Regions from separate parts of the Streptomyces sp. CC224B genome, predicted to be linked through region 1. Evidence: riboswitches for the same ligand, from Rfam matches in the RefSeq annotation. Region 1 holds a riboswitch; the other holds the start of a gene.

Evidence for each region. A riboswitch is a leader RNA that binds a small molecule or an ion and turns the genes downstream of it on or off. The one in region 1 is predicted to bind cobalamin.
Region 2: linked by a shared signal. The riboswitch ahead of QK440_RS32465 (ABC transporter substrate-binding protein) and the one ahead of QK440_RS05310 (CbtB-domain containing protein) in region 1 are both predicted to bind cobalamin.

The regions. Positions count from the first base shown of each region.
Region 1 is NZ_JASCXL010000008.1:76,154-83,585, forward strand. Features, by position in the region: gene QK440_RS05305 (glycoside hydrolase family 6 protein) at 1-916, opposite strand, end outside; cobalamin riboswitch at 1,399-1,523, shown strand; gene QK440_RS05310 (CbtB-domain containing protein) at 1,556-1,783, shown strand; gene QK440_RS05315 (CbtA family protein) at 1,870-2,655, shown strand; gene QK440_RS05320 (class F sortase) at 2,766-3,449, opposite strand; gene QK440_RS05325 (hypothetical protein) at 3,452-4,000, opposite strand; gene QK440_RS05330 (HAD-IIA family hydrolase) at 4,117-4,896, opposite strand; gene QK440_RS05335 (2-aminoethylphosphonate ABC transporter substrate-binding protein) at 5,070-6,137, opposite strand; gene QK440_RS05340 (ABC transporter permease subunit) at 6,185-6,982, opposite strand; gene QK440_RS05345 (2-aminoethylphosphonate ABC transporter permease subunit) at 6,969-7,432, opposite strand, start outside.
Region 2 is NZ_JASCXL010000108.1:17,056-24,487, reverse strand. Features, by position in the region: gene QK440_RS32495 (nicotinate phosphoribosyltransferase) at 1-866, opposite strand, end outside; gene clpS (ATP-dependent Clp protease adapter ClpS) at 947-1,264, shown strand; gene QK440_RS32485 (DUF2017 domain-containing protein) at 1,276-1,884, shown strand; gene QK440_RS32480 (hypothetical protein) at 2,176-2,331, opposite strand; gene QK440_RS32475 (amino acid permease) at 2,330-3,826, shown strand; gene QK440_RS32470 (M67 family metallopeptidase) at 3,938-4,360, shown strand; cobalamin riboswitch at 4,346-4,478, shown strand; gene QK440_RS32465 (ABC transporter substrate-binding protein) at 4,523-5,485, shown strand; gene QK440_RS32460 (iron ABC transporter permease) at 5,485-6,651, shown strand; gene QK440_RS32455 (ABC transporter ATP-binding protein) at 6,648-7,432, shown strand, end outside.

The sequences.
Region 1 (7,432 bases):
CGGTCCTGGTGGTGGGCGCCTCGCCCAGGCCCCGGCCAGGGGGGTTGCACCAGGGGTCCTTGCCCCCGCCGGTGTAGGGCCCGCGGCCGTTGCGGCTCGTGTCGACGACGAACGGCTTGCCGCCCAGCCCGGCCGACAGCCTCTTGCCGTACGCCTCGCTGGCCTCGGTGGTCTGGAAGTTGGAGACGTTCACCGCGAAGCCGTCGGCCCGCTCGGCCCCGGAGCGCCGCAGCGGCTCGTGCAGGGCGTCCGGGTGCGACCAGCCCGCGTTGCCCGCGTCCAGGTAGACCTTGGTGTTCTTCAGCGCGGTGAGCGTCTCGACGGCGCCCCGCAGGGCGGCGTAGCGCTCCTCGTGGAACTGCTCGGGGGTGCACCGGTCGACCATGTGCAGGACGGCGTCCGGCTCCAGGACGACCGTGGCGCGCCGGTCGCCGATGCCCCGGGCGACGCCGTCGATCCACGCGCGGTAGGCGTCGCCGTCGGCGGCGCCGCCCCGGGAGAACTGGCCGCAGTCGCGGTGCGGGATGTTGTAGAGGACGAGCAGCGCGTCCCGGCCGGCCTTCTCGGCGGCCTCGGTGAGGCCGCGCGCCTCCTCCTCGGGCCGGTCCGGCCCGATCCACTCGCCGACGGGCTGCTCGGCGATCTTGCGGATCTGCGCCGCCTCGTCCTTCCTGCCGTCCTTCTCGTACGCGGCGGCCTGCCGGGCCGCGCTCCCCTCGGGGTTGACCCAGAACGGGCCGGTGTCCGCGGGCCGCTGCCCCACCGGGCGGGTCGTGCGGTCCCGGTCGCCGTCCCCGTCGCCGCCGCCGTCGGACGAGCACCCCGAGAGCAGCAGCGCGGCCCCCGCGAGCACTGCCGCCACCGGCACCCCCCTGGCCGCGGCACCCCGCCCGCGACCTGCCTTGTTGCGGTACATCCACTCCCCCTCGGGTGCACGTTCCGTGGCTCAATCGTGGCACAACCCTGCGCAATCCCACGAGACCGTGACGTACCGGCCGGGGGACCATCTCCCCTTGCACACATGCCAGTTGGCGTCAAACTTGCCTAGGCCGACGCGGCCGCGCGCTCTAAAGTCGTAGGCACGGCCCAAGCCCCCGGCCGGAGGTGCGCATCCCGGTCCGCGCGCGCTGTCGCGCGCGCCGGGGCGTTGCGGGATGTGCGCGCGCCACTCCACGACCGACGGACCATCCGAAGCCTCCCCGCGCCGACGCCGGGTTTCTCCCGCAGCTCGAGCGTGCGCGACGGGAGGACCGGCCCGGTCGGCGACTCCGGGGGGAGCGGGTCGTTGACCGGGTCAGGTGGTGCCCGTCGACGGAGGGCGTACGCCCTCCGCGCGCGCCCGGCTCCGGGCGCGGCCTTTGGTTGACAGTGTCCATGACCACCTGCGACTCTCCGGGCGACAAGTCCATACGTCGAGGCGACGGTCGCCAGGAACCCGGTGTGACTCCGGGACGGTCCCGCCACTGTGACCCCACGCTCGGGCGTGGGGAAGTCAGGAACTGACCCCGTCGTCCTCCTGCCATGGGGCGTGGAAACCCCAGAAGGAGAGCCCGGTATGTCTGCTGCGCCCGCGCACACCGCTTCACACACCGACACCGCCGCGATACGGTCCGCGACCCTCGGGACCCGCGACTGGCTGCTGGCGGCGGGGGCCGTGATCCTCGCGCTGATCGCCCTGTACGCCGTCTTCATGGACAACGGTTCGCTGATCTCGGCGACCGGCGACTACCTCCACGAGTTCGCCCACGACGGCCGGCACCTCTTCGGTGCCCCCTGCCACTGATCGGGGCCGCGTCCGCCATGACCGCGTCCCCGCACCACGTTTCTTCCTCCCCGTCCCCGAACTCCCCGACCGCTCCCCGTTCCCCGATGTCCCCTGACTCCCCGGCCGCCTCCCCCGTGGCCTCCTCCCCCGTCCTGTCGCTGCTCGGCCGCGGTCTCGCGGCCGGGGGCCTGGGCGGGCTCGCCGCCGGGCTCTTCTCGCTGCTGCTCGCCGAGCCCCTGATGGACAGGGCGATCCGCGCCGAGGAGGCCCGCTCGCAGGCCCACGCCCACGACGACGCGGCCGCCGCGAACGCCGTGCAGCACCACGAGGAGCTGTTCTCGCGCTCGACCCAGCACGCGGGCCTGGTGGTCGCGCTGGTCGTCGCGGGCCTGGCGATCGGCGTGCTGTGCGCCGTCGCGTACGCGCTGGTGCACCGGCGCGACCCGCGCGCCGCGCCCTGGCCGAGAGCGCTCGCGTTCTGCGCCGCCGCGTTCCTCGCGGTCTCCCTCTTCCCGGCCCTGCGCTACCCGGCGAACCCGCCGGGCGTCGGCGACTCCGGCACCGTGGGCGACCGCCAGACGATGTGGCTGGCGGCGGTCGTGATCGGCGTGCTCGGCATGTTCCTGGTGTGGCAGGTGTACGTACGCCTCGCCGCGCGGCCGCAGCCGGTGCGGCAGCTCGCGGCGGCGGGCACGGCGGTCGCCGTCCTCGCGCTGCTGTGGACGCTGCCGGACAACCCGGACCCGGTGCCGGTCGACGCGACGCTGCTGTGGGACTTCCGGGTGCTGTCGCTCGCCTCGCACGTCGTGCTGTGGGCGGTGTTCGCGGCCGTCTTCGGCGGCCTCGGCCTGCGCGCCGTCCGCGGCGGCGCGGCCGCGCGGGAGGGCTAGCGCGCCGGGCGGCCGGGGCGCGGCGACCGGTCCGCGGTCACCGGTCACCGGGCCCCGGCCGTCCCGCCCGTCCGGACCGCCCCGGCCGCCCGCGGCCTCGCCCCGGCCTGCTACGGCCCCGCCACCCCCGTCAGGTAGGCGGAGACGACCACGTTCGCCGAGTACGTGCGGCTCGCGCGGTCGAAGCTGCCGCCGCAGGTGATGAGGCGGATCTCGGCGCGGCCCCGCTCGCGGGGGCCGTACGCCGCCCCGGCGTCGAAGTCCTCCCTGCTGAGCACCCGTACGTCGTCCACCGTGAACTCGGCGACCGACCCGTCGTCGCGCACCACCCCCACCTGCTGGCCCGGGCGGACCGCGCTGAGGTGGTAGAAGACGGCGGGCCTGCTCTCGGTGTCCACGTGCCCGACGAACAGCGCGACCCCGGCGGCCCCGGGCCGCACCCCGCCGCCGTACCAGCCGACGACTCCCGGCCGCGCGTACGACGGCGGGTCTATGGCGCCGTCCGCGTCCAGGCCGCGCGCCACCACCGGGGCCCGCACGCCGAGCGCGGGTACGTCCACGCGCAGGGGCCGGGCGGCGGGCAGCGGCTCGCGCGGGGCCGGCAGCTCGACCCCGGCGGGGCGGCCGACGGCGGCGACGTCGCCGGTGGTGGGGTCGGACAGGCCGCCGCGCACATCGGTGATCTCGTTGCCCCACAGCCACAGGCCCACCAGCAGCACGGCCCACGCCAGCCCCATGACGAGACGGCTCGTGCCGTGCGTGCCCCTGCCGCTGCCGGGCTCGGGCCCGCTCATGGTCAGTCCGAGCGGTGCCGGCGGACGCTGCGGAGGGCCACGGCGACGGCGGCGGCGCCGGCGAGCACCAGGCCGACGACCGCGTGCCGGGTGCCCGGGCCGGTCCCCTCGGCGACCGCGGCCGTGGGCTGCAGGTGCGCGGTGCCGCCGCCTCCGGCCCGTACGGGTGCCTGCGGCGTCGCCCGGTCCTGGCCGCCGCCGACCCGCACGGTGCCGACGCCCTGGTGCGGGTGCCCGTCGCAGATCACCGTGATCTCGTAGGTGCCCGTGAGCCCCGCCTTGACGCGGGTGGAGCCGGACAGCGTCTTCCCGCTGCCGCTGCCCGTCAGCTCGGCGTCCTTGGTGAACGCGCCGGACCCCGCCGACCCGGTCGTCCCCCGGCACCCCGAGACCCGCACCTCGACCTGCTCGCCCGGTACGGCGGCTTCCGGCGACACCTGCGCCCTGACCTGCGACTGGTCGTGCGCGACGGCCCCGCCCTGCACCCCCGCGAGCGCGCCCGCGAGAGCCAGGGCCCCCGCGCCACGCACGGCAAGCGAACATATACGCATGGTGAACCTCCTGTACCAGCAGATTCACGCGTAAGGCGGCATCCCGCATCTCGTGGGCAGCCGGGCGGTGCCGGGCCGGGGCGCGGTCCCGCTCACGACGCCGCAGGTCAGGAGGGTCAGATCCGGTCGACGAGGTCGGCGATCGAGTCCACGACCCTGGACGGCCGGTAGGGGTAGCGGTCGATGTCGGCGCGGGTCGTCAGGCCGGTCAGCACCAGGAACGTCTCCATACCCGCCTCCAGACCGGCGAGGACGTCCGTGTCCATCCGGTCGCCGATCATCGCGCTGGTCTCGGAGTGCGCCCCGATGGCGTTCAGCCCGGTCCGCATCATCAGGGGGTTGGGCTTGCCCGCGAAGTACGGCTGCTTGCCGGTCGCCTTGGTGATGAGGGCGGCCACGGCCCCCGTCGCGGGCAGCGGCCCCTCCGTGGACGGGCCGGTCTCGTCGGGGTTGGTGCAGATGAACCGGGCGCCGTCGTTGATGAGCCGCACGGCCTTCGTCATGGCCTCGAAGGAGTACGTCCGGGTCTCGCCGAGCACCACGTAGTCCGGCGCGTGGTCGGTGAGCACGTACCCGATGTCGTGCAGGGCGGTGGTCAGGCCCGCCTCGCCGATCACGTACGCCGTGCCGCCCGGCCGCTGGTCGTCGAGGAACCGGGCGGTGGCGAGCGCGGACGTCCAGATGTTCGCGACCGGCACCTCCAGGCCCATGCGCGTCAGCCGGGCCTGGAGGTCGCGCGCGGTGTAGATGGAGTTGTTGGTGAGCACGAGGAAGGGCCGGCCGGAGTCCCGGAGCTTCTTGATGAAGGCGTCGGCGCCCGGGATCGGCACGCCTTCGTGGATGAGCACGCCGTCCATGTCGGTGAGCCACGATTCGATGGGCTTGCGCTCTGCCATGCGGTGCACTCCTGCGGTCTGCGGTCTGCCGTGAAGCAAGCGGCTGGTGGGGCGCCGGAACGACGCTGTGCCGACGCCCCCAGCCTAGTCACGGCGGCGTGCCCGGGACCCCGGCGATCACCGGCGGATCCGATCACCGGGGCCCCGGTGCCGGGGGCTCCCGCGCGCCCGGGTCAGCTCCCGGTGGCGGACTTCCAGGCGTCCACGTAGGAGGTGAGGTTCTCGGAGATGTCGGCCCAGTCCGGCTCGAAGACCTCCACGCCGTCCATGAGCCTGTCCAGGGCGATCGCGTTCGCGTCGGTGGCCTTGACGTCCTTGCGGGCCGCGAAGCCGCCGCCGATCTCGCTGACCTGCCGCTGCGCCTGCCGGCTGAGCAGGTAGTCGAGGAACTTCTTGGCGTTGGCCTCGTGCGGGGCCTTGTGCACCAGGCCCGCGGCGTACGGCAGCGCGAAGGTGGTGGGCTTCTTGCCCTGCTTCGCCGGGAACCAGATGCCGAGGTTCGGCATGTCCTTGGACTGGGCGAAGTTCATCTGCACGTCGCCGTTGGCCACGAGGAGTTCGCCCTTGTCGACCTTGGGGGCGAGCTTGCCGGTGGAGGCGGACGGGCCGACGTTGTTCGCCTGGAGCTTCCCCAGGTACTTCATGGCGGGCTCCTTGCCGCCGAAGTCGTGCATGGCCTTGATCAGCACGGCCGTGCCGTCGCCCGCGACACCGGGCGTGGAGTACTGGAGCTTGTTCCTGTACGCGCCGCCGGTCAGCTCGTCCCAGGTCTTGGGGGCCTTGGCGCCCGTCAGCTCCTTCTTGTTGTAGATGAAGCCGAAGTAGTTGTTGACGACGGCGGTCCACTTGCCGTCGGGGGCCTTGTTCGCGCCGTCGACCTGCGCGGAGCCCTCGGGTTCGTACGCCTGCAACAGGCCCTTGGCGTCGGCCTGCTGGATGAACGGCGGCAGGGTGACGAGGACGTCGGCCTGCGTGTGGGACTTCTCGCGGACGGCGCGCTGCACCATCTCGCCGGAGCCGCCCTCCACGTACTTGACCTCGATGCCGGTCTTGTTCTCGAAGTCCTTGAAGACCCTGTCGTACCAGCCGTCGCCGTTCTCGCCCTTGAGGCCGTCGGCGCTGTAGACGGTGACGACCTTGGCGTCGGGGTCGGTGGAGCCGCCGCAGGCGGTGAGGGCGGTGGCGAGCAGGGCGCAGCCGCCGAGGGCGGCGAGCGCCCGGACGGGGACGTGGCGGGACATGACGTGTCGTACTCCTTACGGACAACCAGCGTGGAAGGGAGGGGCGGTCAGCGGTACGAGGCCCTGGTGCGGACGCGGGAGACGGCGAACAGGACGAGCAGCGTCGCCGCCATGAGGACCACGGCGAGGGCGGCCCCGGTGAAGGCGGCGCCCCGGTCGGTGGCGGCGTAGATCCGCACGGGCAGCGGGGTCCAGTCCGGCGGGTAGAGCATCACCGTGGCGCTCAGCTCGCCCATGGACAGGGCGAAGCACAGCCCTGCCGCCGCCGTCAGGGACGGCAGGAGCAGGGGCAGCTTGACCCGCCACAGGACGTACGCGGGCCGGGCGCCGAGGGACGCGGCGGCCTGCTCGTACGCCGGGTCGAGGCGGCGGACGGCGGCGGAGACGGACTGGTAGGCGAACGCCGTGACGAGGACGGCGTGCGCGAGGACGACGAGGGTGGACGTGCCGTTGAGGATCACCGGCGGCTTGCTGAAGGCGACGAGCAGCGCGAGCCCGACGACCACCGACGGCACGGCGACGGGCAGCATGAACAGCGCGTCGAGGACCCGCTTGCCGCCCTTGCCGAGCCGGGAGGCGGCGAGCGCCGCCCAGGTGCCCGCGGCGAGCGCGATCAGGCTCGCGCCGAGCGCCGTGAGCAGGCTGGTGGTCAGGGCGTCCAGGGACTCGCCCCGGGTGGCGGCCTCGTAGTGCTCGCCGGTGAACGCGGACGGGAAGGCCCCCGACCAGTGCCCGGCGAACGACGCCATGACGATGACGGCGAGCGGCAGCGCGAAGACCGGCAGGAACAGGACGGCGAACACCGCCCACAGCGCCCACTTGCCCTTGCGGCTATGCACCAACACGACGGCTCACCACCCGGTACAGGCCGTACAGGCCCACGGAGATCGCGATGTTGACGACGGCGACGACGCACGCCGCCGGGTAGTCGGACTCGAGCATGGCCTTGCCGTAGACGAGCGTCGGCAGCGTGGTCACGCCCTTGGCGCCGGTGAAGAGCACGATGCCGAACTCGTTCAGGCACATCACCAGGACGAGGCTGCCGCCCGCCGCGAGGGCGGGCAGCGCCTCCGGCAGGATCACGCGCCGCACGATCCGCGCGGGCCGCGCGCCGAGGCTGGAGGCCACTTCGAGCTGGGCGGTGTCGAGCTGCGAGAAGGCGGCGAGCAGCGGCCGCATCACGAACGGCGTGAAGTACGTGATCTCGGCGAGCAGCACGCCCCACGGCGTGGTCAGGAACTGGAAGGGCCCGTCGCCCGTGCTCCCGGTCGCGTCCGTCCACAGGCCGTTGGCCA
Region 2 (7,432 bases), on a different contig from region 1:
TTGGTGGCGGTGGCGCCGAGCTCGTCGAGCTGCTGCCGCACCCGGTGGGCGACGAGCAGCAGGTCGCCGGAGTCGATGCGGACGGCGCCGAGCTCGGGCCCGGCGATCTCCACGGCGAGCCGGACCGCCTCGCCGACGTCGTAGGTGTCGACGAGCAGCGTGGTGCCCCGGCCGAGGGAGTCCACCTGCGCGCGGAAGGCGTCGCGCTCGCTGTCGTGCACCAGGGTGAAGGCGTGCGCGGAGGTGCCGACGGTCGGGATGCCGTAGCGGAAGCCCGCGGCGAGGTCCGAGGTGGTCGTGAAGCCGCCGACGTACGCCGCGCGGGACGCGGCCACGGCCGCCAGCTCGTGGGTGCGCCGGGCGCCCATCTCGATGAGCGGCCGGTCGCCGGCCGCCGACGCCATCCGGGAGGCCGCCGCCGCGATGGCCGAGTCGTGGTTGAGGATCGACAGGACCACCGTCTCGAGCAGCACGCACTCCGCGAAGCTGCCCTCCACGCGCAGGACCGGGGAGCCGGGGAAGTACGTCTCGCCCTCCGGGTAGCCCCACACGTCCCCGCTGAAACGGTACGCCGCCAGCCACTCCAGGGTCGGTTCGTCCACCACGCCGCGCTCGCGCAGGAAGGCCAGGACGCCCTCGTCGAAGCGGAAGTTCTCGACGGCGTCCAGGACCCGCCCGGTCCCGGCGACCACGCCGTAGCGGCGGCCCTCGGGCAGTCGGCGCGTGAAGACCTCGAACACCGAGCGGCGGTGCGCCGTGCCCGACTTCAGCGCGCCCTGCAGCATCGTCAACTCGTAGTGGTCCGTGAAGAGCGCGGTCGACGGCACGTCGACCGGCAGCCCCAGCTCGTGCTCCCCAGAGTTCATGGCAGGGATGCTACCCCGCATCTCGTCACTCTGACGATTTCGGGGGTCCGTTTGTGCGGTCGGGCCCCGCGGGTGGCAGCATGGGACAAGTGAGTAGCGCGGCTCCTGCAGAGATCACCCGCCCGGACGCGGACGAAGAGACCTTCGCGGTCCCCGAGCCGGACGTTCCGTGGATCACGCTCGTGCACAACGACCCGGTCAACCTCATGAGCTATGTGACGTACGTCTTCCAGACGTACTTCGGGTACTCCAAGGAAAAGGCCACCAAGCTCATGCTCGACGTCCACCACAAGGGCCGGGCCGTCGTCTCCACGGGCAGCCGCGAGGAGATGGAACGCGACGTGCAGGCGATGCACGGGTACGGACTGTGGGCCACCCTCCAGCAGGACCGGAAGTAGCGACGCGACCGATGCCAGGACACTTCGAACCGATCCCCGGGGGCGGCGCGGCCGTCGCGCTCGACGAGGTCGAGATCTCCATCATCCGCTCCCTGGCCGTCCAGCTCCTGGAGCTGATCGGCCCGGGCGAGGAGCCCGCGGGCGCCGACGGCGACCCGTTCGCCGAGCTCTTCACGCAGGGGCCGAGCGAGCCGCCCGCCGACCCGGTGCTCAAGCGGCTGCTCCCGGACGCGTACGGCGGGCCCGGCACCGAGGAGGCCTCCGCGGAGCAGGCCGCCGAACTGCGGTCGTACTCCGCGGAGTTCCGCCGCTTCACCGAGAACGACCTGCGGGCGCGCAAGCGCGACGACGCGCTCGCGGTGATCCGCTGCCTCGACGCGCTGACCGTCGCGGGCGAGGGCGGCGCCGTGCTCAAGCTGTCGGCCGACGACTCGCGGTGCTGGCTCGGCGCGCTCAACGACCTGCGGCTCGCGATCGGCACCCGCCTCGACGTGACCGACGAGGAGGACACCGACATCCTCTACCGGCTGCCGGACTCCGACCCGCGCAAGCCGATGGTGATGGCGTACCTGTGGCTGGGCGGACTCCAGGAGACGCTCGTCGAGACGCTGATGCCGTGAGCCGTGAGCCGTGAGCCGTGAGCCGTGAGCCGTGACGCGGTGGTGACTGCGGGGCTCCTCGCGGCCGCGGTCGGCGTACGGATTCGGGCAGGGGGACGTGACGGTTTCCCGACGCCCGCGTGACCTCCCGTTGAAGATCGTGGGCGTTCGCTCAACGAACGCTCAAATCCGGATAACGATCCGGTCACCGTACTGTCCGACTATGCCAACCGGTGTACCTTTTGCCTGCTTCTTCCTGTGGTGTGCGCCACACCTGGCTCATTCGATCACTGTGACGGTCGTGATAAATGTTCACGACCACTCGGTGACGCCACCCATGTCGCCGGGAACACGCCAGGGGCCGGCAGACCGCCGGCGGCACTCCATCACCATCCGGGGGATCACGACCTGGTCCGCGGCGACACCGCAGTTCGCGGCGCGGATCAGCATGGAGAAAGGCGTCACCATGACCTCAGTGCAGGTCGAAGAACACCACGACGAGCACGGCGGCAATGGTGCCGCGGCGGGCTCCGGCGCGTCCGGCGACAGCGAGGGCTACCAGCGCGGCCTGGGTGCGCGGCAGATCCAGATGATCGCCATCGGCGGTGCCATCGGCACCGGCCTCTTCCTCGGCGCGGGCAAGGCCATCCACAAGGCCGGCCCCAGTCTCATCCTCGCGTACGCCATCGCCGGCCTCGTGATCTTCTTCATCATGCGGGCCCTGGGCGAGCTGCTGATGTACCGCCCCGTCTCCGGCTCGTTCTCGGAGTACGCCCGCGAGTTCGTCGGCCCCTTCTTCGGGTTCGTGACCGGCTGGACGTACTGGCTCTTCTGGGTCGTCACCGGCATCACCGAGGTCACCGCGGCCGCCCAGTACATGCAGTACTGGACGCACGGCTCCATTCCGCAGTGGGGCTACGCGCTGATCTTCACCGTCATCCTGTACGGCGCCAACCTGATCTCCGTGAAGCTCTTCGGCGAGCTGGAGTTCTGGTTCTCCATGGTCAAGGTCACCGCCATCATCGGCATGATCCTGATCTGCGCCGGCATCCTCACCATCGGCTTCTCCGACGCCGGTGACACCGCGTCCGTGTCGCACCTGTGGGACAACGGCGGCTTCTTCCCCAACGGCATCGGCAACACGCTGATGACCCTCCAGATCGTGATGTTCGCCTTCCTCGCCGTGGAGCTGGTCGGCGTCACCGCCGGTGAGTCCAAGGACCCGGAGAAGACGCTGCCCAAGGCGATCAACACCGTCCCGTGGCGCATCGCCGTCTTCTACGTCGGCGCCCTGATCATGATCCTGTCGGTCGTGCCGTGGACGCACTTCCAGCCGGGCGTCTCCCCGTTCGTCGCGGCCTTCGAGAAGATGGGCCTCGGCATCGGCGCCGCGATCGTGAACTTCGTGGTCCTGACCGCCGCGCTCTCCTCCTGCAACTCGGGCATGTACTCCACCGGCCGCATGCTGCGCGACCTCGCGCTCAACGGCCAGGGCCCGGCGTTCTTCACCAAGCTCACCAAGAACGGCCTGCCGCTGGTCGGCACCACCTTCTCCGCCGCGCTGATGCTCGTCGGCGTGTGGATCAACTACCAGTGGCCGGGCGAGGCGTTCAACTACGTCGTCTCCTTCGCCACGATCTCCGGCATGTGGGCCTGGATCATGATCCTGGTCTCCCAGATCAACTACCGCCGCAAGGCCGACCGCGGCATCCTGCCGCAGTCCACCTTCCGCGCGCCGGGCGCCCCGTACACGAGCTGGTTCGCGCTCGCCTTCATCGCCATGGTCATCGTGATGATGGGCGTCGACAAGGACGCCCGGATCTCGCTGTACTGCGCCCCGATCTGGGCCGCCATCCTCTGTGTGGCCTACCTCGTCCTCAAGAGCCGCAACCCGGAGGGCGCCGCCTTCCGCAAGCGCGAGCACACCGCCGTGGCCGCCGACGCCGCGCCGGGCAAGGACTGACACCTCCCCAGGGGCCCGCGGGTCCCGGAGGTCCGGCATGCGGGCCGTCGCGTATCGCTCTGTGATACGCGGCGGCCCGTCCGCGTGTCCGGCCTGCTTATCCTGACCGGCATGCTGACCATCACCCAGGCCCTGCACGACCAGATCGTCGCGCACGCGCGCAAGGACCACCCCGACGAGGCGTGCGGCGTCGTCGCGGGCCCGGCGGGCACGGACCGCCCCGAGCGGTTCATCCCGATGCTGAACGCGGCCCGCTCACCCACGTTCTACGAGTTCGACTCGACCGACCTGCTCAAGCTCTACCGCGACCTCGACGACCGCGACGAGGAGCCGGTGGTCATCTACCACTCGCACACGGCCACCGAGGCCTACCCCTCCCGCACCGACATCAGCTACGCCAACGAGCCGGGCGCCCACTACGTCCTCGTCTCGACGGCCGACACGGACGGCGCCGGGCCCTTCCAGTTCCGCTCGTTCCGCATCGTGGACGGAGAGGTCACCGAGGAAGAGGTGCGGCTCGTCCAGGCATACTGAGCACGACCTTCGAGGCGGCAGGACCCAGGAAGCCGGTGTGACTCCGGCGCGGTCCCGCCACTGTGACCGGCACGCGCGTGCCGTGAGCCAGGAACTGCCCTGCCGCCTCCTCCCACTTGACGCAGGGGACGCGGAAATCCCCTGGAGGAGGACCGCACAGCCATGCGCATCCGCGTACTGCTCGCCGCCGCGGCGACCCTGCTGCCCCTGACCGCCTGCTCGCCGGGGAGCGACTCCGGCGCGGGAGACGGCAAGGCCACGGCCGCCGGGTTCCCGTACACCGTCACGAACTGCGGCGTGAAGACGACGTACCAGGCGCCCCCGAAGCGTGCCGTCACCATGAACCAGCACGTGACGGAGATCCTCCTGGCGCTGGGCCTGAAGGACCGCATCGCCGGCACCGCCTACCTCGACGACAAGATCCTTCCCGAGTACGAGAAGGCCTACAGGTCGCGCCCGGTCCTGGCCAAGGAGTACCCCTCGTACGAGAAGCTCCTCGCCGCCAACCCCGACTTCGTCTACGGCGGCTACGCGAGCTCCTTCGCGGAGAACGACGGCCGCTCCCGCGCCGCCCTCGCCAAGTCCGGCATCAACTCCCGGCTCAACATCGAGAGCTGCGCCGACAAGCCGGTCACCATGGACGACCTCTACCGGGAGATCCGCGAGACCGGCGCCACGTTCGGCGTCCGCGACCGCGCGGAGAAGTGGGTGCGCTCGGCCAGGGCGGAACTGGCCCGCGCCACGAAGAGGACCGAGGGCGGCAGGCCCCCGTCCGTCTTCGTCTACGACAGCGGCGACAAGACCGCCTTCACCGCGGGCGGCAAGGGCATCGGCAACGACATCATCGAGCGCGCGGGCGGCCGCAACGTCATGGCCGACCTCGACAAGCCCTTCGGCGACGCCTCCTGGGAGACCGTGGTCGACCGCCGTCCCGACGTGATCCTCATCTACGACTACGGCGCGACGACGGTGGCCCAGAAGAAGAAGCGCCTCCTCGACGACCCCGCCCTCAAGGACGTCCCCGCCGTGAGGAACAAGCGCTTCGCGGTGCTGCCGCTGTCGGACGTGGTGCTGGGGGTGAGAGCCCCCAAGGCGGTGGAGAAGCTGGCGGAGCAGCTTCGGTGATGCCCACGGAGAAGCCCGCTCCGGCCGGGGTTCCGCCCGTCCGGTGGTTGCGGACGAGCGCGAAGCGCGATCGGCGGGGGTCCGGGGGGTCCGGCGGCGCAGCCCCCGGTGCCGGGAAGGGGCGGGGCCGGGGAGCCCCCGGCGGCCTCGCCTACGGCACCCTCATAGCCCTGCTCGTCCTCGCCCTCGCGGCCGCGGGCACCGCCGCGCTGGCCTACGGCTCCGTGCGGATCCCGCCCGCCGAGGTGCTCGACATCCTCACGGGCCGGGCCCAGGGGCCGTCCCCGTACCGCACCATCGTCCTGGACGTCCGCCTCCCGCGCGTCCTGCTCGGGGCCGTCGTGGGCGCGGGCCTGGCCGTCGTCGGCGCCACCCTCCAGGCGCTGGTCCGCAACCCGCTGGCCGACCCGTTCCTGCTGGGCGTCTCCTCCGGTGCCTCCGCCGCCGCGGTCTCGGTGATCGTGCTGGGCGTGGGCGCGGGCCTGGCCACCACGGTGACCGTCCCGGTGGCGTCCTTCGCGGGCGCGTTCCTCGCCCTGCTCGTCGTCTACTCGCTGGCCCGCGACCCCGGCGGCGGCTTCACCACCAGCCGCCTGGTCCTCGCCGGCGTGGCCGTCTCGTACATCCTGTCCGCCCTGACCAGCCTGATCCTGGTGATGTCGGCCCGCGCCGACCACCTCAAGGAGGTCCTGTACTGGACGCTCGGCGGGCTCGGCAGCGCCCGCTGGGACATGCTCGCCGTGCCCCTGACCGTGCTGGCCGCGGGCACGGCCCTGCTCGTGGCGCTGGCCCGGCTGCTGGACCTGCTGCTCGTCGGCGAGGAGGGCGCGACCGTCCTCGGCCTGGACACGGCCCGGTTCCGCGCGGGCGCCTTCGTCCTCACCTCGCTGGTGACCGGCGTGCTCGTCGCGCACAGCGGGGCCATCGGCTTCGTCGGCCTGATGGTGCCGCACGCCGCCCGCATGCTGGTCGGCGCCGGACACCGGGCGCTGCTGCCGGTGGCCGCGCTGATGGGCGCGGTGTTCCTGGTCGTCGCCGACCTCGGGGCCCGCACCGTGGCGGCCCCGCAGGACGTGCCCGTCGGCGTCCTCACCGCCCTCACCGGCGGACCGTTCTTCCTCTGGCAACTGCGCCGGGGCCGGGCACGCGCGGAGGCGGCGGCATGACCAGAACCTGGCACCAGGGGCCGGAGGGGCCGGAGGGAACAGAGGGGCCGGAGGCGACGGAGGCGACGGAGGCGACGGGGGACGCCGCCGGTGCGGGGGCCGTCCGGGCGCTGCGCACCGAGGACCTCGGCTACACCACCCCCTTGGGCCGCCGCCTCGTCGACGGCGTCTCACTCACCGTGCGTGCCGGTGAGACGGTCGGCCTCGTCGGCCCCAACGGCAGCGGCAAGACGACCCTGCTGCGCTGCGTGTACGGCGCGCTCACGCCCACGGCGGGCCGCGTCCTGCTCGACGGGGCGGACCTCGCCGCGGCCGGGGCCAAGGCGCGGGCCCGCCGGATCGCCACCGTCCCGCAGGACGGGCAGACCGGCTTCGACCTCTCGGTCCGCCAGATCGTGGCCATGGGCCGCTCCCCGCACAAGCGCTTCTGGGAGGCCGACACGGCCGCCGACCGGGCCCTCGTCGACGAGGCCCTGGACCAGGTCGGCGCGGACGGCCTCGCGGACCGCCCCTTCGGGCAGCTCTCCGGCGGCGAACGCCAACGCGCGCTGCTCGCCCGGGCGCTGGTCCAGCAGCCGGGCGTCCTGGTCCTGGACGAGCCCACCAACCACCTGGACATCCGCTACCAACTGGAGATCCTCGGCCTCGTCCGGACCCTCGGCACGGCGAACCTGCTCGCGCTGCACGACCTGACGCTGGCCGCGTACTACTGCGACCGCCTCTACGTCCTCGACGGCGGCCGGGTGGTGGTGTCCGGGCCGCCGGGGGAGGTCCTGACCGC